4 regions of the Phyllobacterium sp. A18/5-2 genome follow, and region 2 is predicted to be linked to each of the others. Evidence: riboswitches for the same ligand, from Rfam matches in the RefSeq annotation. Region 2 holds a riboswitch; each other region holds the start of a gene.

Region 1 (7,990 bases), 290 kb from region 2:
CTTATGGTTCCTAGGCAAAAAAATTCTACACGCATTGTCACGAGTTCGCAATAATTAGGCTTTTTCTGTGGCAAATTTGCGCTATGTTAAATCGGTTAACTGCAGGAGACAAACGATGGGACTAACTCGATCGATGAATGTCCTTATGATCTGTGCAGCGTTCGCATTTATTGGTGCAATGGTCGTAGGACTGATACCCTAAGGTCAAACAAGAGCGCGACGGAGATGGTCTCTGACCGTTAGTAAAGTGAAACAAAATGGAACGGCCCGGTTATAGCAACCGGGCCGCTTCCCGTTCTATCCCTCACCTCAAGCGGCGGCCCCAGCCAAGGCGCCCTCTAACGCGCCGCTCCCTGGACGTATGCCGATCAGATGGCAGATCGCGAAAGCAAGATCGGCGCGGTTCATCGTGTAGAAATGGAAATCCTGCACGCCCCGCTCAACCAGGTCGAGCACCTGTTCGGCGGCAACGGCCGAAGCAACCAGCTGGTGGGTCTGCGGATCGTTTTCCAGCCCGTCAAATCGTTCCGTAAGCCAGCCTGGAATATGCGTGCCCGCCCGCGAGCAGAAATTCGTCACTTGCGTAAAATTGTGGATCGGAAGGATTCCCGGGAGAACGGGAATATAGATGCCGGCGCGACGTACTTTCTCGACGTACCGCTCATAGAGATCGTTCTCGAAGAAGAACTGCGTAATCGCCCGCGTGGCGCCATTATCTACTTTTCGCTTCAACATATCGATGTCAGTGGCAAAGTCCGGGCTCTCAGGGTGCTTTTCCGGATAGGCGGAAACGGAGATGTCAAAATCGGCGAAAGCCTTCAGACCAGCGACCAGATCGGCACCATTTTCATACCCACCGGGCGTTGGCTTGTAATTGGCACCGACACCGCTTGCGGGATCCCCGCGCAGCGCGACAAAACGTTTCACGCCCATGGCGGCAAACTCGCGCACGACCGTATCCACTTCTTCCTTCGTCGCATCGACACAAGTGAGGTGTGCTGCGGCATTGACGTCGGTTTCCGTCAATATGCGTTTGATCGTGCGAGCAGTGCGTTCACGCGTTGAGCCACCCGCGCCGTAAGTTACCGAGACGAATTCCGGGGTGAGTGGCGCAAGGCGCGTCACTGTTTCCCAAAGCCGCTCTTCCATGACCTCGGTCTTGGGCGGAAAAAATTCAAAGGAAACCCGGATATTGGTTCCGAGATCGGGACGGCGGGACTGGCGGAAAAAACTCATTATACGCTCTCCGTGACGCGGGAGGTTAAAGCGGGATCGGCAATCAGCAAGCGCGGGTCGCGTGCCAGCCACAATTTGACAGTCAGTTTGTCTTTGTCTTTCGGCTCAAGTTCCAGACTTTCCTCGAGCATCAGACCGGCCTCAGTAAGCCAGTCACGCATATGCGTATCGCTGAAGCCCAGACGCACATGCGCATGGCTGTCGCGCAGAAACTCAAGTTCGTGCGGGGCGAAATCGACAATCAACATTCGCCCTCCTGCGCGCAGTGCACGTGCCGCCTCGCGAATTGCTTCGGCCGGATTATCAAGGAAATGCAGGACCTGGTGAATGGTCACTAAATCGAAGGATTCACGATCAACCGGCAGTGAATAAACGTCGCCATGGCGCACTTGCGCATTGGTAATGCCATCCTTGTCCAGATTGGAGCGGGCAATGGTCAGCATGTCGCGATTGATGTCGATACCGACGCCGCGCACATAAAGCGGCGAGAACAGCTCGAGCAGGCGTCCTGTGCCCGTGCCGACATCGAGCATGGCCTGGAATGGCTTGCGGCCGACAATCTTCAAAAGAGCATCTTCCACGGCGCCATCTGGTACATGCAAAGAGCGGATCACATCCCAGCTTGTCGCATTGGCGCTGAAGTAAGCGGCGGCCCGCTCGCGACAGCTGCAATTTCACCGAGGAGAGGCGCTCAAGGTCGCGTTCCAGCAGAGGATCAGCGTAATCAAGGCGATCCAGCAGCGAACGGGCTATATCGCCGACGATGAGGGAATCTGCCAGACGGAAATAGGCCCACGAACCTTCCTGATACCGATTGATCAGGCTTGCTTCAAACAGCAGCTTGAGGTGGCGCGAAACGCGCGGCTGCGATTGGCCGAGAATGGAAGTGAGGTCCGAAACGGTCAGATCGCCCCGCGACAACAGCGCCAGGATCCGCAGCCGGCTTGGCTCCGCCGCTGCTTTCAGCGTATCGACCATCAGATCAAGATTGAGATCACGCTTGTCCATCATTCACCTCAAAAGACATAAAGATATGTTTATGTGAGAAATAAGGTTTTGGCAAGTTAGTTTTTGCCATTGACGACAAAATTTGCCGCGTCTGAAATAGCCGCGAGAATCGCCGCAAAGGAAGACGCATGAGCACAGGAACAAATCGCCAGCGCGCCATCAACAAGGCGCTGACGCTGCTTCTCCCGGCTGTTCCCTATTCGGATTCAGAGCCGATACGCGCTGCGGCAGGCGCGCCGCATATGAGGACGCTGCCACCGCCAATCGCTGTATGGCTAGCGGCGGTGGCCCATGTCCGCCACCAGCACACGGATTATGACGCCTTGCGTGACGAGGGCTATGACAAGGATTCTGCCCGCTACTTCGTACTTGATGCGATCAATCGGAAGCTGACCGAGTGGCGCGCGACCCGCTTGCTGGATCCGGACGAAGAAGATCCGAGTTGATAGTGGGTTCCCCCTGCCATTCTTCGTCGAAAATCAGGTCTTCCAGCGGCACCCTTAGCCGCCACCCGCGTTTTTCCAGTTCCGGCGCATCATAAAGCTCATCGGCGTAGCCCATACACAGATAGGCAACGATCTCAACATGGTCTGGAATGCCTAGAATGTTACGCAGGTCCCGATCGTGATAGATACTGACCCAGCCGATACCGATGCCTTCAGCACGAGCCGCAAGCCAGAGGTTCTGTACGGCGCAGACGGTGCTGTAAATGTCCATCTGCCGGTTATGCGTGCGGCCAAGCACTACCTTGCCACCGCGCGTCCGGTCGCAGGTGATGCAAAGATTGATCGGCGCTTTCAGGATGCCTTCGAGCTTCAACGACGCGTAGAGCGCCTGCCGTTCATCGGCGAACAGCGCTTTCGCTTCCTCATTGGCGCGGGTGAAGGCACGGTGCACCTCCGCTTTTCGCGCTTCGTCTCGAATGACGATGAAGTTCCACGGCTGCATGAAGCCGACCGACGGCGCATGGTGAGCGGCATCCAAGAGCCGCGTCAGCACTTCGTCATGGATCGGCCGCGACAGAAATTGGTCGCGCACATCGCGGCGGGTATAGATGGCTTTGTAGACCGCGGCGCGCTCCTCATCGGAAAAGCCGGCCGCGGTGACTGGACCACAGGATATGTCGTGCATTGTTTGCTCCCAACAACGCTTGAAAACCCTTCCCGCCGTCCGCGCGGTTTGGGCTATAAGGTCCGGCCGGTCTTCTGACTGAGGTTCATCTGAACCGCGCGCCTTCCGGACACATCCATGGCATTTGCGCGGCCCATCCCCTTTACAGCGTTGGGCACGTGCCGGACTTTCACCGGCTTCCCGATTCTCCCGCGATCTGTTCAATCGGCAGGCACCGGACCTTCAAACCATTCGCCACAGAAAAATCTCTGGCGCAAGCCTCAGGGCTGATAAATCCATTGCTCGGGCACACGCACATCGACCTTTTCGCCAGCGCGAACGGTGCCGGGCTTCTCCACCCAGGCCACGATACCTCGCAAACGCCGCGACACACGGACAAAGTCCAGCGCCGTGGTGGTATGGTCCGCCGTAGCGGCATGCTCGCCGATGGAGCGCCCAGCCACCTTGCAAGGCGCATTTTGACCGTCAACCCTCAGGGTCACGCCGCCTTCGAAGAACAGCAGGGTGCGTGGTGGCAGCATCGACAGCGATGGAACACCGTCGACAACCATATTGCCACCGATCCATTCCGGCCTGAGTTCCGCCAACCCCATGCCGTTGGCGACTTCCCTCAACTCATCCGATGCGAGAATGGAAAGCTGGCGTTCATTACGCATCTCCGTGCCGCGCGGATACCAGGGTTCACGCCCGCCGGACTTACGGGTGGCACCGGCGTGGTAATCGCCTACAATCCCGTCAAAAGTCAGTTCGAGCGAGCTTGCCGGCGTCGTGACGAAATCTCCTGCAAGCGCCTCGAACAGGCCGCTAACCCGTCCACCGATCTTGCGGGAGGGCAGAATCCCGGTCTTTGTTGCAAACAGGTCGGTCATTGCGCGCTCCGTGAAACTCGCCGTACTTTAAAAAAATCGACCGCGAAAACCAGCAAATGTGACTGATGGATCCGTCAAAAATGATGATGGGAGGGCGTTTCCACCCTCCCAGGAAGATCAGCGCGTCAAAGGCTTGTATGTCGGACGCTTTGGATTGACGCTGTCCGGTCCGAGGCGGCGGATCTTGTCATTCTCGTAGTCTTCGAAATTGCCTTCGAACCACTCGACGTGACTGTCGCCTTCGAATGCGAGGATGTGCGTCGCCAGACGGTCGAGGAACATGCGATCGTGGCTGATGATCACGGCGCAGCCCGCATATTTTTCCAAGGCATCTTCAAGAGCCGCCAATGTTTCGGTGTCGAGATCGTTGGTCGGTTCGTCGAGCAGCAGAACATTGCCGCCGGCCTGCAACATTTTGGCGAGATGTACGCGATTGCGCTGACCGCCCGAGAGGTTGCCGACCTTCTGCTGCTGGTCGCCGCCCTTGAAGTTGAACGCCGAGACATAGGCACGCGAATTCATTTCGTGCTTGCCGAGCTTGATGATTTCATTGCCGCCGGAAATTTCTTCCCAGACGTTCTTGTCAGCCTTCAGATGATCCCGGCTCTGGTCGACATAGCCGAGATGCACCGTGTCACCGACGCGAATGGAGCCGGAATCAGGCTTTTCCTGACCGGTGATCATCTTGAACAGGGTAGTCTTACCGGCACCGTTAGGGCCGATAATGCCGACAATGCCGCCGGGGGGCAGTTTGAAGGTGAGGTTTTCGATAAGAACGCGATCGCCAAAGGATTTGGTAAGGTTCTCTGCCTCGATCACGACCTGACCAAGGCGCTCGCCCGCCGGAATGAGTATCTGAGCATCGCCCGGACGCTGATCGTTAGCGGCATCGACCAGCGCGTCATAGGCCCTGATGCGCGCCTTCGACTTTGCCTGGCGGGCCTTGGGGCTGGCGGAAATCCACTCGCGCTCACGCTCGAGTGCCTTCTGACGCGAGTCATCCTCGCGGCCCTCCTGCAGCATGCGCTTGGCCTTGGCGCCGAGATAGGCTGAATAGTTGCCTTCATATGGAATGCCGCGGCCGCGATCGAGCTCGAGAATCCAGCCCGTCACATTGTCGAGGAAGTATCGATCGTGCGTGATCAGGAGGACAGAGCCCGGATATTCGCGCAGGTGCTTTTCCAGCCACGCTGTGGTTTCCGCATCAAGGTGGTTGGTCGGCTCATCGAGAAGCAAAAGATCGGGCTGCGACAGCAACAGACGGCACAGCGCCACACGGCGGCGCTCACCACCGGAGAGATTGGTCACTTCGCTGTCACCTGGAGGACAGCGCAGCGCTTCCATCGCCATTTCGACCTGGGATTCCAGATCCCACAGGTTCTTGTGGTCGATGATATCCTGCAACTTGGCGCCTTCATCGGCGGTTTCGTCGGAATAATTCATCATCAGTTCATTGTAGCGGTCGAGGATTGCCTTCTTGTCGGCAACTCCATCCATGACGTTGCCCATCACGTCCTTGGTCGGATCGAGAACAGGCTCCTGCGCGAGGTAACCAACGGTCGCACCATCGGCGAGCCAGGCTTCGCCGGTATATTCCTTGTCCATGCCAGCCATGATCTTGAGGATCGTCGACTTACCGGCACCGTTCGGTCCGAGGATACCGATCTTGGCGTCGGGGTAGAAGGAAAGGTGAATATTTTCAAGAACCTTCTTGGTTCCGTATGCCTTGTTCAGGCCGGCCATATGATAAATGAATTGGCGTGCCATAACGCGCGTCACTCCGATGTTCGGGATTTTAGGGACATAAATTTGCGCCGTATGTAGGCGAAAGGGGCGCGGGTGGCAATGCATAGCTGGTTATTTCGGACATTCCGCACGGTGAGCGCTCCCCCCGCCACGCCCTCATTCTCTGAGTCTGGCCATTGAGTGGTTAGGGAAGACGGGCGGTCGCCGAAGCGCGTCTTGGTAGAAGTAGTAATGCGATCCGAAGACCGCCCGCTGACGTTTCCCCCTGCCGGCCGGCTTCTGCCTGTTCCGCGGGGCGAGTGGATGAGCGCCTGGAGTCCGGGCCCATCGTCGCCGTCGGTGCAGTGTCCGCACAATTGGCGTCGGCATCAACAACGCAGGCAATATCTGTGTGTCAGGCAGATTGACCTCCGAAGACGAACAGGTCGGCCGCTGCCCGGGTCCGTTGCCCGCACATCGACACGCCGTCCTCCCCCACTTTCGAACGGCTCCGGAAGCAGCTCCCCATGGAAAGGACGGGGTTAGGATAAACGAGGTTTGCAGGTGTTGGATAAGTTAGCAGCATTATTTTGCGTGCGGTGAGATCGTGCAAGGGTCGACAGGCACCTTCTTCTCCAATAATCGCAGGGTGTCTCCCTCTCCGGCTTGACCCGAGGACCCAAGGCAAAGGGCGAGAATTTATCCACCATCCCGACGCGATTCAGGGAACGAAACCGTCAACGCAAACGGCCATTGGGAATTTCACTTTGCTGGAATGCGTTGCGTGCCGTGATATCTCAGTCCTTCTCGGCCGTGGGTCCTCGGGTCAAGCCCGAGGATGACGAAGAGGAAGGTGCTTTTCAACCACGGCGAGATCATCGCGAAACGATCCCTCTCTTGCGATTTCTGGCACTTGGCCCCAAAACGAGCGAAACCGGGCGCGGATATTTCCGTCACCCGGTTTCCCCTCTGGTGCCGCATTGGGGGAGCGTCCTCTTCTCCCTTGAACGGCCATGTAACTGGCAAGGTCTGGATACGCGCGGTCAGTTCCCTTGCTACATTCTCTGCATCACACGCTCGCGTCACGCGTACACAGTTGTGGCAATTGGGGTAGGAGGACCAGCATCCAAACTCTTTCGGAATGAAGTTCTGCGGCATGTTTTTGCCGTTTGCAAGAGGTTTTGCAAAATAAAATTGCATTGATGACTACATGATTATTTATTGTGCAGAGCCAGAACAATTTAGGCGGATTCAACCCGAATTTTTTCCGCATTGACTAATCGTGCGTCACCCTTTCAATTGCAACGGGAGGCACCGGATGCCATTTGACGACGTAGAACTGGTAAAGACAGCCGCAGGCGCAGCGCTCGCTTTGCGTTTTTCACCAGCGGCTGGGCCAGCCCGCGCAATCGTCCACATCAATCACGGCGTCAGCGAGCATTCGCTGCGCTACAAGCGTTTTGCGCAGTTCCTGAATGGACAGGGTTTCCACGTTTATGCCCATGATCATCGCGGTCATGGATTGACCAGGGCCGCGGGCGCTCCAGCCGGGCGCTTTGCTCCGGCTGATGGAATCAATCATGTGCTGGACGATGTGGATACGATCAACAATCTTGCCCGCAGCCGTCATCCTGGACTGCCGCTTATCGTGTTCGGCCATTCGATGGGCGGGCTTATCGCGCTGAATTCCGTTTTGGGGCACCCGGACAAGGTGGACGCAGCGGCCATCTGGAACGCCAATTTCTCCGCAGGCTTTCTCGGTCGTTTAGCACAGGGATCCTGCGCGCGGAACGCATGTTCCTCGGCTCAGACGTTCCAAGCATGATTCTTCCGAAACTCACGTTTCAGGACTGGGGACGCGGTATCAAGAATGCGCGTACTGCATCCGACTGGCTGTCACGCGACCCTGATGAAGTGGACGCTTATCTTGCCGATCCCCTTTCGGGCTGGAACCCCACCGTGAGCATGTGGCGCGATATTTTCGACTTCATATTTAACGGTGCCGACGATCTCGTTACTGG
Region 2 (7,990 bases):
CAGGTGCCACAGAGACCGGATCCGCAGGCCGCTGCGATTCGGATACCGGCGCCGCGCGCCGCTTTCAGAATCGTGTCGCCTGCAACGCATGGCACATCCATTCCCGACATGGAGAATGTGACGGTCGATGCCGCCTCGACAGCTTCTGTCGAGATGTCATCCATCATCGGCAAAACCGGCTCGGCGGCGGGACCAAAGCTTTCCTGATGATAGTGGTTCATGTCGAAACCCGATGCTTCCAGCATGGTGCGGACATCGCGCATGAACCCTTCCGGTCCGCAGCAGAATATTGTCCTGTCCTTGAAATCCGGGGCGAGCAGCGGCAGTTTTGGTGCTTCGAGCCTGCCGCGAATGCCGGTCCACACCTGGCCCATCTCGTGTTCCTTGATGAGGAAGGCGAGCTTCAGGTTGGGCATGCAACTCATGAGATATTCGAGTTCCTTGCGGAAAATGATATCGCTGGGGCGGCGCGCACAGGTGACGAAACTGATGTCGCTCTGCGGCGCGCAATCATGCATCCAGCGGGTCATTGACATCATCGGGGTAATGCCGGATCCGGCCGAGATAAACAGATATTTTCCGCCCGGATGTTTGCGCATGGAGAAATCGCCAAGCGGGCCGAATGCCTTGAGCCGCACGCCGGGTGTCAAATGATCCAGCATCCAGCGCGTGCCGATGCTATCCTCCTGCGCCTTGACCGTCACAGCGATGGTGAAGGGCCGCGACGGGGTGGAGGAGAGCGTATAGGTGCGCAGCACCGCTTCGGGCTGCACCGGCAGTTCGAAAGTCATGAACTGGCCCGGCTCATAGCGGAACCAGTTCTGATTGTCCGACCTGAAGGTGAAGGTCTTCACATTGGGCGCTTCCTCAACAATTGACAGGCACTCAAGCAGATGCAGCCGGTCATTCCACGGCTGCATCTGGTCGAGGTGTGGATAGTTCTGAGGAACACCCCCAGAGCGAGAGTAGGTCATATTGCACCGTTCTGCCGGAGAGAATTCGCGGACAAGGTCGAGGGGATTGGCGCGGTCGCACTGGTTGTGCGGCCAAAGCCGAGCCCCGAAGGATTTGGCCCGAATTCGCTCGGCCCTTCGGGTTTCTGGCTGGCGGCCATCCACTTTGTCAGGCGGCATCGTTCGATGGAAAGACATCGGCCTCGCCACCTTTCTCGTGGGCTGTCTCGCCATCCGAGAAACAGAACTGGCGCAATATGGCCCACTCTCGCTCTCGTCATTAAGCTACCCTGCTGAGTTTCTTGTCGCCGGAGAGACGCGTCTCCATCGCATTGCTGTACCATTCGAGGAACTGCAGCACACCGCCTTCATGCTCAACCGAGTAAGGGCCAGGCTCGTAGGCGGGCGAACGGATACCGAAGGCGTTTTCTTCAACGATACGGCGATCCTGGTCGTTGGTCTCCAGCCAGACATGCGTCAGTTCTTCGATATTGTAGTCGACGCCTTCCACCGCATCCTTGTGCACCAGCCATTTGGTGGTGACCTGCGTTTCATTGGGACCGAGCGGCAGCACGCGGAACGAGATCGCATGATCGCCAAGAATGTGATTCCATGTTGTCGGGTAATGATAGAGCAGCAGCGAACCGATCTGTTTGGCATTGACGTCATCGCTAAGCTGCCTGCCGACGGCACGCTTGCCGCTCAAGGTATAGCTCTCGGCATCGCGCAACAGTGGCACGCGCGTCGCGCGGTACTGGCCGTCCTCGGCAATACGGAAGACACTCGGCAGGCCAACGGCTTCACACTTGTCCCAATGCGCGACGATTTCCGGATCGTCCTTGGAACCCTGAATACCCGTGACACTCGGCGCCTCCGGGAAGGTCTTGCACAGTTCAGGGTGGTTGGCGACGCAGTGATAGCACTCGCGATTGTTTTCCCAGACAAGCTTCCAGTTGCCCTTTTCAACGATCGAGCTTTGGAACGCGACCTTCGTCTCGGTGAGGCGATGCGGCGCGAGGTAGGGTTCGAGCAGCGCGCGCGTCGCTGCGAAATCCGGCGCAACGGGTGCGAGGCAGATGAAGATATACCCGCCGACGCTTTCGCAATGAACGGTCTTCAGGCTGTGCTGGCTGGCGTCGAAATCATCGCCCATCTGGCGGGCAAACAGCAGGCGGCCATCGAGCTCATAGGTCCACTGGTGATAGGGGCAGACGAGCTTCGCCGCAGTACCCTTTTCGGCCGAGCAGACGCGTGAACCGCGATGGCGGCAGGAATTGTGGAAGGCTCTGATCTTTCCCTGCCGGTCACGAACGATGACAACCGGATAGTCGCCGACCTGCACCGTGAAATAATTCCCCGGCTTCGCCACTTCGCAATCATGACCGATGAACAGCCAGTCGCGATAGAAGATGTTTTCCATATCGAGACGGTAATAGTCCGGATCGGAATAGAAGGCCTGTTCAAGTCCGTAGCCCGGTTTCCGGTTTTGAAGATTCCGGAGCAGTTCATTACGAATATCCATGTCGTGTCCTCGCCCTTACAGCTGCAAAGAACTGACTGGTGGTGACGGAGAAGAACGTCCGCACAGTCAACAAGCGTTGCCTGCGCAAAATCATGCTCCTTGATCGCCCACCGCGATCAGTCGGTGTTGTCACTCGGGGCTGGTTTCCGGGCTCTGGAGTTGCCTTGCCGGGCTTCACGGCGCCTTCCCGGGGTGCACTCCCAGTGGCTATTTTGCCGCGTTTTACTCCACTACCGTTGCGGGGGCAGCGCCGGGTTTTCGACCGGCTTCCCAATTCTCCGCTTCCCCTAGAAAGCGGCACCTCAAGTGTCCCGATAAAAGCATCCGGCACAGAAAAAGAATAGGTGCGGAAACGACATCGCATTTACGCAAGACGACACATATCCGTAAACGAAAACGGCGGCATCTCTGCCGCCGCGTTTCATGGACCCTTGCCGGTTCAGGCCATCGGTCTGTGCAGATATTGCTTGATCGATTCCGGCTTCATCTCGATCGAGAAGCCCGGCAGCGATGGCGGCATATAGGCCGCATTCTGGATACTGCAGGGATCGACGAAGTGTTCATGCAAATGATCGACATATTCGATCACCCTGCCCTCTTTGGTACCAGAGACGGCGACGTAGTCGATCATCGACAAATGCTGCACATATTCGCACAGGCCAACGCCGCCCGCATGCGGCCAGACAGGCAGATCGTACTTCGCCGCCATGAGCAGCACGGCGAGCACTTCGTTCAGTCCGCCCATACGGCAGGAATCGATCTGAACCACGTCGATGGCGCCTTCGGCGATGAACTGCTTGAACACGATGCGGTTCTGGCACATTTCGCCGGTCGCCACCTTGACCGGACTGATCGCCTGGCGAGATCTTGCGGTGGCCCGCGACATCGTCGGGGCTAGTGGGCTCCTCGATGAAAAACGGCTTGACGAAGGCAAGCTTCTTCACCCAGTCGATCGCCTCATTGACCTCCCAGACCTGGTTCGCATCGATCATCAGAATACGATCCGGTCCGATCACCTCGCGGGCGATGGTCAGGCGGCGGATATCGTCGTCGAGATCGCGGCCGACCTTCATCTTGATATGATTGAACCCGGCATCGATAGCTTCCTGGCAAAGGCGGCGCAACTTTTCATCCGAATAGCCGAGCCAGCCAGCCGAGGTCGTATAGCAGGGATAGCCTTCCGCCTTCAGCGTCGCGATCCGTTCCTTCTTGCCGCTTTGGGCCTTACGCAGGATTGCCAAAGCCTCTTCACGAGTCAAAACGTCGGTCAGGTAGCGGAAATCGACGATGTTGACGATCTCCTCCGGTGTCATTTCACCGACCAGCTGCCAGACGGGCTTCTTCGCTTCCTTGGCGAGCAGGTCCCAGACCGCATTGACGACGGCGCCGGTCGCCAGATGCATCGCACCCTTGTCCGGGCCGATCCAGCGCAGCTGGCTGTCGCCGGTAATGAAGTGCCAGAAACGACCAGGATTTTCCTTCACCCAGTCGAGCTCCAGACCAATGACGAGATGCTTCATCGCCTCGATGGCAAGGCAGCAGATTTCGTTGCCGCGCCCGATGGTGAAGGTGAGACCGTGGCCGGAAAGCCCGTCGGCATTGGTGTCGAGCACGACATAGGCCGCCGAATAGTCCGGATCCGGATTCATCGCATCCGACCCGTCAAGGCTTTGCGAAGTGGGAAAGCGGACATCAAAAACGCGAAGATCGGTAATGCGGGTCACGATATGCCTCATGTATCTGTTGCTAAGGGTGCAGCGCGCCTACGCGTCGGCGCGCGTCACCTGTTTCTGGGTGCCCAGGCCTTCGATGCCGAGTTCCACGACATCGCCGGCCTTGAGATAGCGCGGCGGTTTCATACCCATGCCGACGCCGGGAGGCGTGCCGGTCGAGATGATGTCGCCGGGCTGCAGGCTCATGAACTGGCTGAGATAAGAAACGAGGAAGGCAACGCCATAGACCATCGTCTTGGTCGAGCCGTTCTGCATGGTCTCGCCATTTACGGTCAGCCACATGGGAAGGTCCTGCGGGTCTGCGACCTCATCCTTGGTCACGAGCCACGGACCGGTCGGGCCGAACGTGTCGCAGCTCTTGCCCTTGGTCCATTGACCCGAACGCTCCGTCTGGAAAGCGCGCTCGCTGACATCATGCACCGTGCAATAGCCGGCGACATAATCCAGCGCCTCGCCTTGCGTGACATATTTTGCGGTGCGTCCGATGACGACACCGAGCTCTACTTCCCAGTCGTTCTTTTCCGAACCGCGCGGAATGACCAGATCGTCATTTGGACCTGCGATTGCCGATGTCGCCTTCATGAAAATTACTGGCTCGGGTGGAACGGCCATGCCGGATTCCGCGGCGTGATCAGCATAGTTGAGACCGATACAGATGAACTTGCCGGTACCGGCGACGCAGGGTCCGAGACGCGGATTGCCGCCGACTATCGGTAGGCTCTCGACATCCAGATCGCCAAGCTTGGCCAGCGCGTCCGGGTCAAGCACCGCCCCGGAAATATCGTTCACCTTGCCAGAAAGATCGCGGATTTGCCCTTTGCCATCGAGAACGCCAGGCTTTTCCTGTCCTGGCTCGCCATATCGTAGAAATTTCATCGTCTGCTCCTTTTTCTTGTTGGAGATGCTTGAGAATTCATCCTGATGAGGCAGCTGGTGTGGTTTTCGAGAACCGGAGCGCAGTGGACTTTTTCGTCCATGAGCACCGGAAGCGTAGAAAATCGCATCAGATGGCCATCGCGGTGGATTTCCCAAAGTCTCCTAGACGGTCCAGCCGCCATCGATGTTGTAAGCCTGACCTGTCGTATAAGTCGCGCCGGCGAGATAAACGGCGAGGTCGGCGATTTCTTCCGGCAGTCCGAGACGGCCCATGGGCTGGCGCGCAATGAAGGCCGCGCGCGTTGCCTCATAATCACCTCCCGCACGCATGCGCTGTTCCAGCGATGGGCTCTCAACCGTGCCGGGGCAGATCGCATTGCAGCGGATACCCTGGGTGATGTAATCGGCTGCGACCGCCTTGGTGAGGCCCAGAACTGCCGCCTTGGTCACGCCATAGGCAAAACGGTTCGGTACGCCCTTCACGCTGCTGGCAACCGAAGACATGTTGACAATCGCGCCATCCTTGCGCTCGATCATACCCGGAAGAACCGCCCTGATCGTGCGGATCATCGCGCGGACATTCAAGTCCAGCGCAAACTCCAGATCAGCATCCGGCATTTCGAGAATCGAACCGCCATGGACGAAACCGGCGCAGTTGAACAGCACGTCGATGGCGCCAATCTCGCCGGTCACCTGATTGACTTCGTCCGTCTTCAGCACGTCGAGCTTGCGGGGGTGGATATCTGCATCCTTTGGCAGCGCATCAAGTAGCTGCTCATTGATGTCCGTCGCATGCACAATCGCGCCTTCGCGCGCAAAAGCCAGCACCGAAGCCCGGCCGATGCCTTGCCCTGCAGCTGTAATTAGAACGCGTTTACCTTCAAGCTTACCTGTCATCTTAATTCTCCGTTCGGCACTCTGTTGCGCCTGTCATGCACCCTTGGACTTGCGCTCCGCAATCAAAATATGGTCAGCCACCAATACCACTTCGTCGCGTTGATTGATCACCTCACAGTGCTCGACCACGCGTCCGCTGTCCGGCCGTTTCGGATCGTCTTCCTTTGCGCTGATCGTTACCCGCGTGCGGATCGTATCGCCGATGAACACCGGGCGCACGAAGCGCAGGCGGTCGTAGCCATAGGAAAACGCAACGGGATTGATAAGGCTCGCCGCCAGTCCGACCCCAATGGAGAAAATCATGGTGCCATGGGCAACGCGCTGTCCGAATTGCGTTGTCTTGGCAAATTCCGCGTCCATGTGGTGCGGGAAGAAATCGCCCGTATGGCCGGCGTGCACCACGAAATCAGTCTCAGTAATGGTGCGTCCCGTCGTGACACGCATATGGCCGAGTTCATAGTCCTCGAAATAGATGGCTTGTTCGGACATCTAGAACCTTTCATGTTTGGATGGAAACATTTCTGTTTCCTGGATGGCGAGACAATCCACGCGGAAGGTGGCGAGGCCGATGTACGTGCATCGGACGAAGCCGCCTGACAAAGTGGGTGGCCGCCAGCCGGAAACCCGAAGGGCCGGGTGAATTTGCTCCAAAGCCTTCGGGCTTCGGCTTCGTCCGATGGGTAAACATCGGCCTCGCCAAACCCCTTGACCTTGAACCAAATTCCCTCCGGCAGAATGATTCCATCCAGACATGAAAGGTTCTAAGCCTCCGGTTTCTGCGCGAGCGGAGTTGCCGGCGTCGCGCTCGATTGATAGGCAGCCTCGACCAGCGCCATGGTGTACCAGCCATCCTCGACCGAACTGACCAGTTCCTTGTCCTCGCCGCTTGCAAAGCGCTGCAGGTTGGCCATACGCCCGACAAAAGCATCCGGAAACCACGCGCCCTTCAGCGGAACGCTGACCCAGCCGGAGCCACCCTTCGGATAGATCATCAATTCGTCCGGCTCTCCGCGCGGATAGTCGAGGTTGACGCCGAGCTTCACATAGGCCGCGCCTTCCGTGCCGCTGACGCGGAACTCGCAAGCCTGGAATTTGCGGCCGAATTTGTGATCGTGATTGATCGACAGCGAACAGCGTACCCTATTCCCATAGTCGAGGATGGCGCTGGTCCTCGTCTGCGCCACTTCATGATTGGGATGGCCGAGCGTCTTGGCGTGCACGCCGAGCGGGTTGCCGAGGATCTGCCGTATAAGGTCAATATAATGGATCGAGTGCATGGCAATCTCGACGCGCGGCAGGCCGTTCAAGAACGGCCAGAGCGACCATGGCGTATCCAGCGCCAGCCAGGCATCGAAATCGACAACCTCGCCAAGCCAGCCTTGTGCCATCGCATCCTTCAGCGCCAGCATCATCGGCGCGAAGCGCAACTGGAAATTGACCGCCGCAGTGATATTGCGCTCCCGGCAAATGCGCAGGATCTCGGACGCTTGTCCAAGATCGCTGCCCATCGGCTTCTGGATCAGCGCAAAGGAACCCTCGGGCAGGACCTTCAGGATTTCAGCGTGACGCGATGGCGGCGTAGCGAGATCGAAGATCGCGTTCTCAACCGCCGCACCCTCGGCGATGGAAGCATAGACTGTGACACCCCATTCATCCGCCAGTTTCCGCGCCTTGGCCTCATCCGGATCGAACAGTCCGGCAATCGGAAAGCCGCCCTTGTTGTAGGCCGGATAATGCGCATCGCCGACAATGCTGCCCGCGCCGAAGGTCACGACCGGTCGTGGCTTCGCCGGCAAGGGCCAGCTCTGTTGCAGGGATGCGGGTTCAAAACTCATCGAATATTCCTCATCAATCCAGATGGAAGACTTCTTCCATCATCGCCCACCACTCGCCTTTGGCGCGCGTTTCCAGCGGCACCTGGCACGGCATGCACACGTCCCACCATTCCTTGTTCTTCGCATTGGCGGCCATCTTCGCCATGTCGGCCTCGAAGTCGGTCCCGTGATATT
Region 3 (7,990 bases), on a different replicon from region 2:
GCTTGGATAGCGGCCACGCTCGCCAGCAAGGTCAACGGACGCGGAAATTGCATGCCAGGAAATTGCCTCCATGCTGTGATCGGCAAAGGCCACCGCCTTGTCGGAGGCATAGGGAATGCGCAATGCCTGCAAGGCATCCTGAAAGCCCATCAGGCCAAGCCCAACCGGACGATGGCGCAGGTTCGAATAGCGCGCCTCGGGAATGGTGTAAAAATTGATGTCGATGACATTGTCCAGCATGCGCATGGCAGTCGAAACGGTGCGGGAAAGCTGCTCCAGATCGAGGCCATGCGGTGTCACGTGATTTGCAAGGTTAACCGAACCGAGATTGCACACGGCGACCTCGTCCTTCGAGGTGTTGAGGGTGATTTCCGTGCAAAGATTGGATGAATGCACAACGCCCGCATGGCCCTGGGGCGAACGAATGTTGCAGGCGTCCTTGAATGTCACCCACGGGTGACCGGTCTCGAACAGCATGGTGAGGATGCGCCGCCACAAATCCAGTGCGCGCACGGTGCGGAAGATCCTGATCTCGCCGCGTGCCGCCTTGGCTTCATAGAATTCGTATCTGGTCTTGAACGCTGCACCATAAAGGTCGTGCAGCTCAGGCGTTTCGTCGGGGGAAAACAGGGTCCAGTCTTCGTCCGCTTCGACGCGGGCCATGAACAGGTCCGGGACCCAATTGGCGGTGTTCATGTCATGGGTGCGGCGGCGATCGTCGCCGGTATTCTTGCGCAGGTCGAGAAACTCTTCGATGTCGACGTGCCAGGTTTCCAGATAGGCGCAGACCGCGCCCTTGCGCTTGCCGCCCTGGTTGACCGCAATTGCCGTGTCGTTTGCGACTTTCAGGAATGGCACCACGCCCTGGCTTGTCCCGTTCGTCCCTTTGATATGGGCGCCGAGCCCGCGCACCGGCGTCCAGTCATTGCCAAGGCCGCCGGAATATTTTGCAAGCAAGGCATTGTCCTTCACCGCCTTGAATATCCCGTCGAGATCGTCGGCGACGGTGGTCAGAAAGCAGGAGGATAATTGCGCGCGCTGGGTACCGGCATTAAACAGCGTCGGCGTCGAGGCCATGAAATTGAACGAGGACAAAACATCGTAGAACTCGATGGCGCGGGCCTCGCGATCGATTTCACGAAGGCTGAGCCCCATGGCGACGCGCATGAGGAAGGCTTGCGGCAATTCGAAACGTATGCCGCCCGTCTGCAGCAGATAGCGGTCATAAAGGGTCTGCAGGCCGAGATACTGGAACTGCAGGTCGCGTTCCGGTTTGAGAGCGGCGGAAATGCGGGTCAGGTCGAAGCGCGCGAGTTCGCCATCCAGCAGTTCGGCATCAATACCGGCCCTCACATAGGCTGCGAAGTAGTCGGCATAACGCTTGGTCATCTCATGTTGGGTCGCCTGTTGCGGCCTGCCGAAGACAAAGCCCAGCGCCTCGCGGCGCAGCTTGTCGAGAAGCAGGCGCGCGGCGACGAAGGCATAATTGGGGTCGGTCTCGACCAGGGTGCGCGCCGCAAGGATCGGCGCGAGGGACAGATCGTCCAGCGTTATGCCATCGTAGAGATTGCGGCGGGTCTCGGTGAGGACAGCAGCGGCCTGCACACCCTCCAGCGCCTCGCAGGCTTCGTCGATGACACGCGCGAGACGGTCGTCATCGAGTGGCTCCCTGCTGCCATCGGGCTGTGTGATCGTGAACCTTGGACCAGTATCGCTGGCGTTTTCAGTGGCGGTCCTCGCACGTTCCTGCGCCCGCTCTTCGCGGTAGAGCACATAGGCACGCGCCACCTTGTGATTTTCGCTGCGCATCAAGGCGAGCTCGACCTGATCCTGAATACGCTCGATGTGGAACAGGCGGCCCTCCGCGCTGCGCCGCTTCAGCGTAGCGACGATATCGGCGGTGAGCGCCTCGACCACATCATGCACGCGCCGCGAGCCGGCAGCGACACTGCCTTCGACGGCGAGAAACGCCTTGGTCAGCGCAACGGTGATCTTGAGCGGATCGAAGGGTGTAACCGAACCATTGCGGCGGATGACGCGGTAAGCCGGTCCGGTTGGTTGCGGTGTTTCGCTGGCACCAATTGGCGCTGTGCCGCCGGAGCGTGTGATTTCGACAGACAAAGACATGTGTTTACCCCAAATGTTGGGGGCAAAGGTCGAGCGCACGCATTGCAATGTAGCTGGTCAGCTTGGCACGCCAACCATTGCAAGCGACACACCGGGACACCCCGCCCGTGGACGTTCATCATGTTTCGGCAGGTCTCCTGGCTCACAGGTCGGCGCTGCTGTCTGGCCTTCCCGAAGCAACACTCCAGTGACCTTTAGGCGACAACAACTCGCTGTTTACAGTTGCGGGGGCAGCGCCGGCATTGGTGGAAATGACCACCTCACCGGCTTCCCTCTTAGCTCCCAATCTTGCGATTGAAAGAACCGGAACATCTATATTTAGTACCAAATCATTGCAAAGTGTCAATAGGTAGATAATCTCTCCTGACAATTCATAGTGCAGCTGATTGCGGCAATATGAACGGCACCTGCGTGGCGGGTAAGGCACCCACCTTGAGCGCGCATTCATAGACGCGCTGGATACGCTCGTCGGTCAGGACTTCGGCAGGCGTTCCGACAGAATCGATCCGGCGACCATGCATGACGACGACACGATCGGCATACATCGCAGTGAGGTTCAGGTCATGCAAAATGGCGATCACCCCGCCGCCTCGCTGAGCAAACGCACGGGCGATCTGCATGATGATCAGCTGATGCTTGATGTCGAGGCTGGAGACCGGCTCATCGAGGAAGAGAAAGCGCGGCTGGCCGTCGAGCAGCGGGTGCCAGACCTGACAAAGGACGCGAGCAAGTTGTACCCGCTGCTGCTCTCCGCCGGACAGCTCCTGATAGAAACGGCCGCCAAATCCCGCGAGATCGACAAGCGCCAGCGCTTCATCCGGCAGGTCTTCCGCCTCACGCCGCGCGGCACCCGAGCGGCCGCTGATCAGTCCGAGCTTGACGATTTCGCGAACGGTGAAAGGAAAGGAGAGTTGTGTCGATTGCGGCAGGATCGCCCGCATCGCTGCCATTTGCCAGAGCTTCAGCCGGTTGATTGCAAATCCGTTGATGGCGATGCGCCCCGTGAAGGGCAGATCGCCTGACAGCGCGCGCATCAGCGTTGTTTTTCCCGAACCATTTGGCCCGACAATCACCGTGAACTGAGCCGCCTCGGCATTGAAGCTGGCATTCTCAACAATCTTTTTCTTGCCGAGGGAAACGGAAATGTCGGAAACTTCAATCATTGTCGTAGATCCAGAATGCCGCGGCGGCGCAGCAATATCCAAAGGAAGAACGGCGCGCCGACAGCGGCGGTGACGATGCCGATCGGCAATTCCGATGGAGCGACAATGGTGCGGCTGACCGCATCGGCAAGCAGCAGCAGGCTAGCGCCGAGCAGGGCGGCGGCCGGAAGCAGGTAGCGGTGATCGGGTCCGATCATCAGGCGCAGCAGATGCGGGACGACCACGCCGACGAAGCCGATGCCGCCGCTGACGGCAACGGATGCACCGGTTGCTCCGGCGACCACAACAATCGCGATGCGCTTGAAGCGCTGGACGGGAATGCCAAGATGGCTTGCTGCCGCTTCACCCAAAGCAAGGCCGTTGAGACCGCGGGCGAGAAAGGGCGAGATCAGTAATGCCGAGACAATGAACGGACCGGCAGCGGCAATTTTCACCCAGTTGGCACCAGCAAGCGAGCCCAGCCCCCAGAAGGTGAGATCGCGCAATTGCCGGTCATCGGCGATGTAGACGAGGACGCCCATATAGGCACCGGCCATGGCGCCGAGAGCGATGCCGGCAAGCAGCATGGTGGCGATGGATGTCTGCCCGCGCCGCGTGGCGACACGATAAAGAATCAGCGTGAAGGCGAGCGCCCCGAAGAAGGCGGCGAGCGGCAGGGCGTAGAAACCGAACAGAGCGATCAAAGGGGCAAGGAATGTGCCGCCGAGGACGATCATGCTGACTGCACCGAGGCCGGCACCTGCCGACACGCCGACAATGCCGGGGTCGGCCAATGGATTGCGGAACAGGCCTTGCATGACCGCGCCGGAAACGGCGAGCGAGGCGCCGATCAGTGCGCCCAGAATGACGCGCGGCAGGCGGATGTCATAGATGATGATCCGGTCGCGCAATGACAACGCATCGGCGGTGCTGTCAATGCCGGTGAACAATGCACCGATGAGCGAGACAATCGACGCATCAGATGCGCCAGCGGCAAGGCTCAATACGATCGTTGCCACGAGAACCAGGCAAAGCACCAGGATCGAGCTCTTTGCCAGAAACGACCGGTCACCTTGCGCGCGTGTTTTGCCGCCAGCCAACGTCGATCGCGGGGCGGCTGACTTGATCAAGACGTCATAGCTCATGGGCTCACTTCGTTGCCGTAAACTGCCCTGGCGAGATCGTGTGCTGCCTTTGCCGCTCGCGGACCAAAACCGAGAAGGAGCTGGCCGTTCATGCGCACGATGTTCTTGGCCTCGCCTGCAGGTGTTGCCGCTATGGCCCTGTTGGCGAGAAGCTCGGCATTGGCAGCGGCGTGATCGCCGCCGCGATCCATGACGAGAATGACGTCCGGTTTTGCCGTTATGATGCCCTCATCAGTCAGCGGCTTATAACCCTCAAACTGCGTGACGGCATTTTCCGCGCCAGCAAGTTCAATAATGCCATTGGCAGCCGTCTTGGTCCCGGAGCCCATGATCTTGCCGTCCTTGGCGCTGAGGATGAAGAGCACGCGCTTGCGGGCCGTGATCTCCTTCGTCTCGGCCTGAGCGACGGCAAGATCGGCTTCGACCTGCTTTGCAAGCTTCTCCGCCTTGGCATCGGCACCAAGCGCCTTGCCGACGGTGCGAATTTTCTCGGCTACGCTGGCGGCGGTATATTTTTCAGGCACAAAGACGAAGGGGACGCTCGCCTTCTTGAGAACCTCGATGGTTTCTTTCGGACCGCTGCCCTCGACGGCGATGATCGCGGTCGGGTTGATCGACAGCACACCCTCCGGTGACAGCGCGCGCATATAGCCCACATCCGGCAGCTTGCTGGCCGCATCGGGATAGGTGCTGGTCGAATCACGCCCGACCAGCCGCCCCTCTTCGCCGAGCGCATAGACAATCTCGGTGATGGAATCGCCGATCGACACCACGCGGCTCGCATCGGCAACACGGCCGGTGATTTCTTCGGCAAAGGTGGCGCCGGACCAGGATAGAAGACCAAGAACGCCGGCGATGATCGGAAGTCTGAATGTCATGGTCATTTCCCTATGCTGCGGCGCGCATCAGACGCGGGAGGCCTTCGATCAACTGGCGCCAATCGCTGCGCTCACCGGCTCCCTCATGCCGCTTGCCGAAGAACTGGATGATCATCTCGCCTTCGGAACCATAGGCCTCGAGCGAGGTGACGTGGCCATCCCTGGTCGGCTTGCGCACGGCCCAGACCTCGGCAATGTGATCGGTGCGCAGATGCAGGTGGAAAGTTTCGTCGAGGATATTGATCCACGGGCCCATGGCTTTGACCGACTTTACCGGTCCTGAATGAATCTGGATGCAGCCGCGATTGCCGACGAAGCACATGATCGGAATATGCTCCTGGGCGCAATGGTGCATCATCGCTGCCAGTGCTCCGGAGTCGAGCTGCCAGGCATAATCCTGGCCGATCACCTGCACCGCCTGATGGCGGGTCATCTTGAGCGAACGCAGGATGGCCAAGAATTCGTGCACGTCCTTCATCTGGGTCCAGCGGTCGCGCAGGCCTGAAGCATCGAAGTTCCCCGATCTCAAGGGTCTTTTCCTCGGGCTTCGGGAGCAATGCCAGTTCCAACATTTGCGACTGATCGTCGAGCCGGAGCTTGGCCACCAATGCGTTATAGGCCTGCAGATTGGACGCTGGCCGGAGGTGGATTTTATGGACCGCCTCGCCGGCGGCGTCGAAGAACTGCAGGCTGCGGCGGACCGTATCGCCATCCTCTTTTTCCACAGCGAAACCATGCGCCCAGGAAGTCGGGAAGAGGCGCATGTCGATCTGCGCGCCAAGCAGCATCGAGGCATGCTTGCCGACGACAGGCTTGTCGTAGACGCCGATTTTCTCGTGGACGGCGCTTTCATTGCGCGTCAACGCCAGAACTTCGCCAAGCGATTTGATCTCGGTCAGGAAAGTTTCGATGCGCGGGCTGATGTGAACGACGGTGATCCCGCAGTAGGCGGCTGCCAGATCGGCCTCGGAAATCCCGAGTTGCTGCGCAAGGTCGCGCTCGCGCATCTTCGGATTGTCCGCCCTCGCCTGCCGGATCGCTTCGGGTGTCGGTTTTACAGTCTCGGTCATGTTTCAAGCCCACTTACTTCGTTATTTGTTCAGGATCAGTTTGCCCTGACGGGTGATTTTCAGCCGGTAAAGCGATCCGGCATGCTCGATGCCGACTTCATTGGAGCCATCGAACAGAATATCGCTGCCGAATATCCGAATGTCTTGCTGCATCGGTTTGGCAAAATCGGTGCGAATTGGTGTCAAATTCGGAAGACGAACCTGCAGATCGATGACTTGACGCCGGGACATGGCAATTGGCCTTTTCGGTTGGTTTTGTCCGGAACAATGCCGCCCGCATTATTCCGGTGAATTAAACTTGACTCGTATTGTCATATTTATTACTCAATCAAAAGAAGAGTCAATGAGTCAAGTTTACCGTGACCTTCTAAAAAGACAAAAACTGCAAGCAAGCATTGGAGCATCGGCACGAAGCTCTCCCGGCCAGCCAGCGACGAACTGAACTCCTGGAGAGAATGAGAATTATGGGGCTGGTGGCACGAAATATCACTGCTTTGCTTGGCGGATCGGCAATGGCGATAATGTCCGCAGTGCATGTTGCCGGGGCGCAGCAGGCGCAACAGAGAACGGAAACAAATGAGCCGGTTCAAGGTGAGGCGACCAAGAAGGGGCGCGTGACGCTGTTGCAGCGCCTCGTGATCGGCGCCGGCGTCGACAAGATCGCCATCGATACACCGCAGGCGGTGACGGTGATCGACCAGGAACAGATCGACCAGGATCAGCCACAAACGATCGGTGACACGCTGCGCGATGTACCGGGCGTGACAGCCATCGGCAGTGACCGCGTTTTCGGGGAGGCATTCAACATTCGCGGCATCGGCGCGGCCGCAGCGGCGGACGAATCCAAGATCATCATCAACGTCGATGGCACACCGAAATTCTACGAACAGTATCGCATGGGATCTTTCTTCAGCGATCCCGAACTCTACAAGCAGGTCGAGGTGCTGCGCGGGCCGGCTTCGTCGACACTTTACGGTTCCGGCGCGCTCGGCGGCGTCATAAATTTGACGACGAAGGATGCGGCGGACTTTCTGGCCGATGGCCAGAACAATGCGGTTCGTGTGAAGAGCGCCTATGATTCCAATGGCACCGGCCTTCTCGGCTCAACCATCTATGCGACGCGAATCAACGAGAATTTCGAATTCCTCGGCATGGGCAATTACCGCCAGTCCAACGATTTCAAGGACGGCAATGGCGACGATATTCCTGGCTCGGAATTTGAATCATGGTCCAGCCTGGCCAAGGGCACGTATCGTTTCGGTGACGGCAACGAGCAGACAATCCGCCTCTCCTATCAGCGCTGGCAGGGCGACACGGACGATCAGGAATATTCGCAGACCGATAGCGGCTTTGGTACCGTCGATCGCAAGGTCACAGACCAGACAGTGGTGTTCGCCTATGAAAATCCGGCCAGCGACAACCCGTGGCTCGATCTGAAGGTAAACCTATCGTATTCCGATACGTCGAACGAACAATCGGATGCATCCGGTCTGGCGGGCGTTCCAAGCCAGCTCTTTGACGATTCAGATTATTCGTACAAGACCTTTCAGGCGCGGGTGGAAAACACCTTCGAATACAAAAGCGAAGCCTTCGAAAATTTTCTGACGCTGGGTACGCAGATCAGTCAT
Region 4 (7,990 bases), 470 kb from region 2:
TTTAACATCAGCGCCGCGGCAAAACCGGGCTTGTAGCCATTGTTGGCAGGGGAGGCCGGTACAGGTCCAGGTACCGGGCAATAGGTGGTCAGCGACCAGCATTGACCGGAGGAGGTGGAGGCAACATCGAAGAGGGCCTGATGCGAAAGGCCAAGCTTTTCCGCGAGTGCGAAAGCCTCGCTGACCCCGATCATCGAAATGCCGAGGATCATGTTGTTGCAGATTTTCGCTGCCTGACCGTTGCCCGCTTCGCCGCAGTGGACAATTCTGGCTCCCATCTGCTTCAGGACGGGTTCGGCCTTGACGAATGCCTCTGTGCTGCCGCCGACCATGAAGGTCAAGGTACCGGCCGCGGCGCCGCCAATGCCGCCGGATACGGGGGCATCTACCGACAGCAAGCCATTCTTTTGCGCGATATCATGAGCCTTGCGCGCCGAATCGACGTCAATTGTCGAGGAATCGATGAAAAGCGCGCCATTTTTAGCGCTCTTGACAACGGATTCATAAACCGACAGCACGTGTTTTCCCGCCGGTAGCATGGTAATGACGACCTCGGCGTCGGCGACAGCAGCCTCGGCGTTGGCGGCGATTGTTACGCCGTTGCCTTTGGCCGTATCCAGGTTTTCTGGCAACAGGTCAAAGCCAAGAACCGTGTGTCCGGCTTTCACAAGATTGGCGGCCATTGGATTGCCCATATGTCCAAGACCGATAAAAGCGACTGTTGTCATCGCAACGTTTCTCCCTGATATAATTTTGTTTAACGGCCCGTCATATGCCGGGCGATGATGACCCGCATTATTTCGTTGGTGCCTTCCAGAATCTGGTGAACACGCAGATCGCGGACGATTTTTTCGATGCCATAGTCGTGCAGGTAGCCATAGCCTCCATGGATTTGCAGTGCGTCATTGGCGACGTTGAACCCGGTATCGGTGACAAATCGCTTGGCCATTGCCGACCATTTCGAGGCGTCATGTGTCTTGTGGTCGAGCTTCGACGCGGCGGTATAGAGCAGCATCCGCGCGGCGGAAAGCTCGGTCTCCATGTCGGCGAGCTTGAACTGCAAGGCCTGGAACTGGTTGATCGCCTTGCCGAATGCCTTGCGCTCAGCCGCATAAGTAATCGCCTTGTCGAGTGCGGACTGCGCGCCACCGAGCGAACAGGCGGCGATATTCAAGCGTCCGCCATCGAGCCCGCCCATTGCGATGCGGAAACCGTCGCCTTCCTCGCCAAGCCGGTTTGCTACCGGAACGCGACAATTGTCGAAGATGACCTGCCTGGTCGATTGCATGTTCCAGCCCATCTTGTATTCGTTGGCGCCAAATGACAGGCCGGGTGCGTCCTTTGGAACAACCAATGCGGAGATTCCCTTCGGTCCATCCTCGCCGGTCCGTACCATAGTGACGTAAACGTCCGAATCGCCCGCGCCGGAAATAAACTGCTTGGCGCCGTTCAGCACATAATGATCGCCGTCACGCACGGCGCGTGTCTTGAGTGCGGCAGCGTCGGAACCTGAATTTGGCTCGGTCAGGCAGTAACTCGCCAGCCATTCCATGGATGTCAATCGCGGCACGAAGCGCTGACGCTGCTCTTCATTGCCGAAAAGATCGATCATCCATGTTCCCATATTGTGAATCGATATGAACGCCGAGAATGCCGGGCATGCGGCTGATAGCGCCTCGAAGATCAGCACTGCATCCAGTCGTTTCAGCCCGGAGCCACCCACATCCTCGCGCACATAAATGCCACCCATGCCGAGCGGCCCGGTTTCCCGAATGACATCTGCCGGAAAATGCTTGTCACGATCCCAGGCGAGTGCATTGGGCGCTACGCGGTCTGCTGCAAAAGCCCGTGCCATGTCCTGGATAGCCAATTGATCCTCGTTGAGTTCAAACTGGCCCGACGCGGATTCCACGCTGCTATCCATGGCTAACCTCCCTTTATTCTTAGTTGTTCCCCACTCTATCCCATGCTCCAAGCCGTGCAACGTCTTCGGTGGGGCTAGGAAGAGAAAGACATATCCGCTACTCAAAGCGCATGACACGCGCAATCATGTTGCAAGGAACCGGCTCTGACGTTGGTAAATCCGTCCTGGTGGCCGGGCTTTGCCGCCTTGCCCGCAATCGCGGGCTGAAAGTACGTCCCTTCAAACCGCAGAATATGTCGAACAATGCTGCTGTCAGCGACGACGGCGGCGAGATCGGCCGGGCGCAGTGGCTGCAGGCACTTGCCTGTGGCGTGCCATCCTCGGTGCACATGAATCCGGTGCTGCTGAAACCGCAATCGGAAACCGGCAGTCAGATCATCGTTCAGGGCAAGGTCTGGGGACAGGCCAAGGGCAGGGATTATCAGAAATTCAACGGCGCAGCTGCTCGATGCGGTGATGGCGTCGTGGAATGTTGTTTGCGATGGCGCCGATCTGGTAATCGTGGAGGGGGCGGGCTCACCTGCGGAAATCAACCTGCGTGCCGGTGATATTGCCAATATGGGCTTTGCCACCCGCGCCAATGTTCCGGTCGTCCTGGTTGGCGATATCGACCGGGGTGGCGTGATCGCGTCGATCGTTGGCACGCACGCGATCCTTCAGCCTGAAGATCGCGATATGATCATCGGCTACATCATCAACAAGTTTCGCGGCGACGTTTCCCTTTTCGACGAGGGGCTGAAATCGATAACCCAATTCACCGGCTGGCCGTCATTCGGCGTTGTCCCGTGGTTAAGGGATGCCTCCCATTTGCCTGCGGAAGACTCTGTCGTCCTGGAGCGGCTGGTCAAGGGTGAGGGGCGGGCGCTGAAGATCGCAGTCCCCGTTCTCGATCGCATTGCCAATTTTGACGATCTGGATCCGCTGATGGCGGAACCGCAGGTGGACGTCGTGATGGTCCGCAGCGGCGAAAGGTTGCCAGCGGACGCAGGACTGGTAATCATACCGGGTTCAAAGTCGACGATTGGCGATCTGTTGCGCTTCCGGGAAAATGGCTGGGATCGCGATCTCGACATGCACAGGCGGCGCGGCGGCCACATCATCGGCATTTGCGGTGGCTATCAGATGCTCGGCTGGACCGTTCGCGATCCCGATGGAATCGAAGGCGGTGTCACGGAAGCCGAAGGGCTGGGCCATCTTGATATCGACACGGTGATGGAACCGGAAAAGACTGTGCGCAACGTCGAGGCGCATTCATTGCAATTCGATCTTCCCTTGCAGGGCTATGAAATCCATCTCGGTAGAACGACGGGCCCGGACTGCGAGCGTCCGACAGCGCGCATCAATGGCACTGCAGACGGTGCTGCGTCCGTGGACGGCAAAGTCTTTGGTACTTATCTGCATGGGATATTCGGGGCGGATGACTTCAGAGCGGCATTGTTACGATCCATGGGAATTGCGGCCGAGTCATTTGACTATCGCGCCAGAGTGGATGCGGCCCTCGATCTCGATAGCCGGCCAACTGGCTGAAGTTCTCGATATTGACGCATTGTTGAAGGCAAAATCGCAGCGATGACGCGGCAGGCGGCGTTGGTGTCGCAGATCTGTTTGACATTTCTGGCGCTTGATGAATAACGTTCAACCCATGATTGGTTCCCGCATCGGCCAAAGGCCAAGGGATCAAAAGGGAATGTGACGGCCGTACCCATCAGGGCGGCCTAACCGCAGCCGACCCCGCGACTGTAGAGCGGCGAGGGTCAATGTCAGTGCCAGAAGCGAAAGCCGACGGCAGCCACTGGGAAACCGGGAAGGCGGCATTGATCTTGCGACCCGCGAGCCAGGAGACCTGCCAGTCATAGGGCAATAGTGCCGAAAACCGAAGGGGATTGTCCCTTCAAGGCCCTACACGGAGGTTGTTATGGCTGCTGCACGTACTTCGACTACGATTTCGCTCCCCCTCGCTACGCGTCTGACAACGGCGGTATTTTCGCTGATGCTCGGCGTGTTCATAATTTATGGCGTCGGCCTGTCCCATTCCGAAACGCTGCATGACACAGCGCATGACACCCGCCATTCATACGGATTCCCTTGCCACTAAGGCTGATAACGGCTGGATAGACTGATTCAGCCGCCAGCGCTTACGCATTGAAAAATACGGTTTGTTTGCCCGGGACGTTTTTGCGTACCCGGCATCTTGCTTTAGGGATTGGGAGCAGATCTCATGTTGGTAAAATATCTTCTGGCTACGATCGTAGCTGGTTTGTTGGCTGGTATCCTTTTGACGCCGGCCATGTATGTGCGGGTTGTTCCGCTCATTCTTCACGCCGAGGAATATGAAAATGCCGGCGGACACGAACATAGCCATGACACTGCTGCGGCGACCACGGCGGAAAGCGCACCAGCTGCCGTCGCTCCGCATGCGCACGAAGAAGAGGAGGCGGGACCTGAGCTTCCATTTGGACGACTCGGCAATACGCTACTGATCAACCTGGTTGCCGGTGCAGGCTTTGCACTCATCACAGGTGCTGCAGCGCTTATTCTCGGCAGGAAGATTACACTGCAGAACGGGGTTTACTGGGGTCTCGCAGGTTTCTTCATCTTCAATTTCGCACCCGCATTCAGCCTTGCGCCGGAATTGCCGGCAATGCCTGCCCCCGATCTCGCCGCGCGGCAGGCCTGGTGGCTTGTCACCGTCTTTCTCACAGCAGGCGGCGTCTATCTCCTCGTCCTTCGCGAGGAGGTTTGGGCCAAGGTCCTGGGTGTTGCGCTGATCGTTGCGCCGCATGTCTATGGTGCACCGGAAGCAGAAGATCTTTCGTCACCCGTGCCACCTACGCTCGCGTCGGAATTTGCTGTATCAACGCTGGCGACCAACCTGTTTTTCTGGGTTGTGCTTGGAACGGCGCTGGGCTGGGCCATTCAGCACTATGCGGCATCGGAGCTGGATGCCTGATGATAATTCCACCCCCAAAAGGCCCCCGGCAATGTTAGGACATGGGGTCACCTTTATCCTTGGCGGTGCGCGTTCCGGTAAATCTTCTTTTGCCGAGGGTTTGATTGAAGCATCCGGTTTGGAAGCTGTCTATCTGGCCACCGGCAAAGCGTGGGACGATGAAATGTCTGCGCGGATAGGGCTGCACAAAGCGCGGCGCGGCTCCGCCTGGACGACGATTGAAGTGCCACTCGATCTGGTCGGCCTTTTGCAAAGCGAATCCGCTGGCAACAGAGCGGTCCTTGTCGATTGTCTCACACTTTGGCTCACCAATCTGATGATGGCGGAGCGCGATATAGAGGCGGAGACGGCGGAGCTTGTGGCCGTGCTGCCACGACTCAAGGGGCCCCTGGTGTTCGTATCGAATGAGGTGGGTCTGGGAATCGTTCCGGAAAACCGCATGGCGCGCGAGTTTCGCGATCATGCGGGGCGCCTCCATCAAGCCGTGGCCGGGGCCGCGGCAACTGTCTATTTCGTGGCAGCAGGACTGCCGCTCAAAATGAAGGGATAAGAACATGCAGGGTCAAAAGATGCTTGATCAAAAGATTCCGGCAACGGTCATCACCGGCTTCCTCGGCTCGGGCAAGACGACGATGATCCGCAACCTGCTCGAGAATGCCAATGGCAAGCGCATCGCACTGATCATCAATGAATTTGGCGATCTGGGCGTCGATGGCGGTCTGCTCAAAGGCTGCGGTATCGAGGCATGCCGCGATGAGGATGTGATCGAGCTCAACAATGGCTGCATCTGCTGCACTGTGGCCGATGACTTCATCCCGACGATGACCAAATTGCTTGACCGTCCCGACCGTCCGGATCACATCGTGATCGAGACCTCCGGCCTCGCATTGCCGCAGCCGCTGGTTGCGGCCTTCAACTGGCCGGAAATCAAGACGCAGGTGACCGTCGATGGTGTCGTCACGGTCATCGACGCTGCCGCCGTTTCGGAAGGCCGCTTTGCCGACGACCACGATAAAGTCGACGCGCAGCGTGTCCAGGATGAATCGCTCGACCACGACAGCCCGCTTGAGGAACTGTTCGAGGACCAAATACGGGCCGCCGATCTCATCATTTTGAACAAAACCGACCTCATCAGCGGCGCTCAGCTCGACGCGGTCAAAAACGATGTACAGAGCCGGTCAATACGCGCGCTCAACATGGTTCCGGCGAGTTTCGGTAAACTCAGCAATCAGTTGCTGCTCGGACTTGGCGTGGGCACCGAGGACGATATCGCCAACCGCAAATCGCATCATGAGATGGAACACGAAGCGGGCGAAGAACATGACCACGACGAATTCGAAAGCTTCGTCGTCGGGCTTGGTCCGGTGGCCGAGCCGAAATCATTTGTCGAGAAGCTGAAGAGCGTGATTGCCGACCATGATGTTCTGCGGCTCAAGGGCTTCGTCAACGTACCTGGCAAGCCGATGCGCCTTGTCGTGCAAGCGGTGGGTTCGCGGATTGAACACTACTTCGACCGCAGCTGGCATCCGGGTGAAGAGCGCCAGACGCGACTGGTTGTTATCGGTCTGCACGATATCGACACGGCGGCCATCTCAAGTGCAATGAATGCCGCAGCGGCCTGATTAGAGGAAACTGAATGCATCTCCTGCTTGCCCAGAAAGGTACCATAGCCGAAGGCACCGAGGCGGTTGATCTCGGCCAGACGCCGGGGGATGTGCTGTTTCTCTCCGCCGCAGATACGGAGTTGGCGAGTCTCGCATCTGCCCGGCGGCAGGCCGGTGGTGGGGTGGCTCTGCGCCTCGCCAATATGATGTCGCTGGCGCATCCGATGTCCGTCGATGCTTATGTCGAGCGGACCGCGCGCCACGCCAAGCTCATTGTCGTGCGGATTATCGGCGGCGAGAGCTATTGGCCCTATGGGCTGGAAGCTCTGCATGCCTGCGCCGTCAATCACAAGGTCATGCTTGCCGTTCTGCCCGGCGACGACAAGCCGGATCCGGGACTCGACCGGTTCTCGACGATTGCCCGGCAGGATCGGGATGCGCTGTGGCACTATCTGCTTGAAGGTGGAGCGCAAAACGCCCAGCGCTTCCTCGACTATTGCGCTGCGCTGATCGACGGCAAGGACAAGCCGCAGGAAGCAGCGCCACTGCTTAAAGCCGGACTGTGGTGGCCGGGGAGTAGCGCTCCCTCGCTTGATGAAATGCGGAGGCACTGGCGGGAAGATTCCCCGGTTGCCGCGATTTGCTTCTACCGCGCGTTGGTGCAGAGCGGACAGACGCAACCGGTAGAGGCATTGATCGAGGCGCTGAAGGCAAAGGGCATGAATCCGATGCCGCTATTTGTCTCGAGCCTGAAAGACCCAGTCTCGGTGGCGACGCTGGAGGCCATTTTCGGAGAGGCCCCGCCGGCAGTCGTCCTCAACGCAACTGGGTTCGCGGTATCCGCGCCCGGCGCTGCGCGCAAACCCACCGTGCTCGAGCATGATGGCGCGGTGGTGCTGCAGGTGATCTTTTCCGGATCGAGCGCCGAGCAATGGCGCAATTCCGGCCAGGGACTCTCGGCTCGCGATCTGGCCATGAATGTGGCACTGCCGGAGGTGGACGGACGCGTACTTTCTCGCGCGGTGTCGTTCAAATCGGCACGGCAATACGATGAGGCGGTCGAAGCCAATATCGTCACGCATGAACCGCTGGCCGATCGCGTTGAATTCGTTGCCGCGCTGGCGGCGAACTGGGCGAGGCTGCGGGCAGCAAAACCCGAGGCGCGGCGTGTTGCACTCATAATGGCCAATTATCCCAACCGCGATGGGCGGCTTGGCAATGGAGTGGGCCTCGATACCCCGGCAGGCACGTGGCACATGCTGAATTCGATGCGCGATCAGGGCTATCGCATTGCCGGTATTCCCGCCAATGGCGACGCGCTGATCAACCATATGATGGCGGGGCCGACCAACGCAGCGAGCGATGGCAGGGAAATCCGCGAAACCATTTCCCTTAAACAATACAAGAGCTTCTTCGGGAAGCTTCCACAATCGATTCAGCAGGCGATTGTTGCACGTTGGGGCGAACCCGCCACTGATCCATACTTCATGGCGCAGGGAGAGATGTTTGCGC

The links. A riboswitch is a leader RNA that binds a small molecule or an ion and turns the genes downstream of it on or off. The one in region 2 is predicted to bind cobalamin.
Region 1: it holds a riboswitch for cobalamin, as region 2 does, so the genes downstream of both, bluB (5,6-dimethylbenzimidazole synthase) here and N8E89_RS03370 (aromatic ring-hydroxylating oxygenase subunit alpha) in region 2, are expected to answer to the same signal.
Region 3: it holds a riboswitch for cobalamin, as region 2 does, so the genes downstream of both, N8E89_RS20785 (ribonucleoside-diphosphate reductase subunit alpha) here and N8E89_RS03370 (aromatic ring-hydroxylating oxygenase subunit alpha) in region 2, are expected to answer to the same signal.
Region 4: it holds a riboswitch for cobalamin, as region 2 does, so the genes downstream of both, N8E89_RS01105 (CbtB domain-containing protein) here and N8E89_RS03370 (aromatic ring-hydroxylating oxygenase subunit alpha) in region 2, are expected to answer to the same signal.

What each region holds. Positions count from the first base shown of each region.
Region 1 covers NZ_CP104966.1:389,927-397,916, forward strand. The annotation lists gene metF (methylenetetrahydrofolate reductase [NAD(P)H]) at 310-1,236, opposite strand; partial or broken gene N8E89_RS01985 (ArsR/SmtB family transcription factor) at 1,236-2,244, opposite strand; gene N8E89_RS01990 (DUF2293 domain-containing protein) at 2,373-2,690, shown strand; gene bluB (5,6-dimethylbenzimidazole synthase) at 2,623-3,375, opposite strand; cobalamin riboswitch at 3,422-3,609, opposite strand; gene N8E89_RS02000 (MOSC domain-containing protein) at 3,636-4,244, opposite strand; gene ettA (energy-dependent translational throttle protein EttA) at 4,362-6,011, opposite strand; partial or broken gene N8E89_RS29230 (alpha/beta fold hydrolase) at 7,288-7,990, shown strand, end outside.
Region 2 covers NZ_CP104966.1:674,973-682,962, forward strand. The annotation lists gene N8E89_RS03365 (FAD-binding oxidoreductase) at 1-974, opposite strand, end outside; gene N8E89_RS03370 (aromatic ring-hydroxylating oxygenase subunit alpha) at 1,234-2,475, opposite strand; cobalamin riboswitch at 2,595-2,795, opposite strand; partial or broken gene N8E89_RS03375 (L-fuconate dehydratase) at 2,915-4,199, opposite strand; gene N8E89_RS03380 (fumarylacetoacetate hydrolase family protein) at 4,239-5,084, opposite strand; gene N8E89_RS03385 (SDR family oxidoreductase) at 5,247-5,981, opposite strand; gene N8E89_RS03390 (MaoC/PaaZ C-terminal domain-containing protein) at 6,015-6,470, opposite strand; gene N8E89_RS03395 (Gfo/Idh/MocA family protein) at 6,743-7,816, opposite strand; gene N8E89_RS03400 (L-rhamnose mutarotase) at 7,830-7,990, opposite strand, start outside.
Region 3 covers NZ_CP104967.1:462,010-469,999, forward strand. The annotation lists gene N8E89_RS20785 (ribonucleoside-diphosphate reductase subunit alpha) at 1-2,127, opposite strand, end outside; cobalamin riboswitch at 2,237-2,450, opposite strand; gene N8E89_RS20790 (heme ABC transporter ATP-binding protein) at 2,499-3,290, opposite strand; gene N8E89_RS20795 (FecCD family ABC transporter permease) at 3,287-4,414, opposite strand; gene N8E89_RS20800 (heme/hemin ABC transporter substrate-binding protein) at 4,411-5,292, opposite strand; partial or broken gene N8E89_RS20805 (hemin-degrading factor) at 5,303-6,362, opposite strand; gene hemP (hemin uptake protein HemP) at 6,384-6,593, opposite strand; gene N8E89_RS20815 (TonB-dependent receptor, heme/hemoglobin family) at 6,818-7,990, shown strand, end outside.
Region 4 covers NZ_CP104966.1:203,233-211,222, reverse strand. The annotation lists gene mmsB (3-hydroxyisobutyrate dehydrogenase) at 1-728, opposite strand, end outside; gene N8E89_RS01115 (isobutyryl-CoA dehydrogenase) at 758-1,924, opposite strand; partial or broken gene N8E89_RS01110 (cobyric acid synthase) at 2,035-3,497, shown strand; cobalamin riboswitch at 3,555-3,790, shown strand; gene N8E89_RS01105 (CbtB domain-containing protein) at 3,840-4,019, shown strand; gene N8E89_RS01100 (CbtA family protein) at 4,143-4,874, shown strand; gene cobU (bifunctional adenosylcobinamide kinase/adenosylcobinamide-phosphate guanylyltransferase) at 4,906-5,424, shown strand; gene cobW (cobalamin biosynthesis protein CobW) at 5,444-6,496, shown strand; gene cobN (cobaltochelatase subunit CobN) at 6,511-7,990, shown strand, end outside.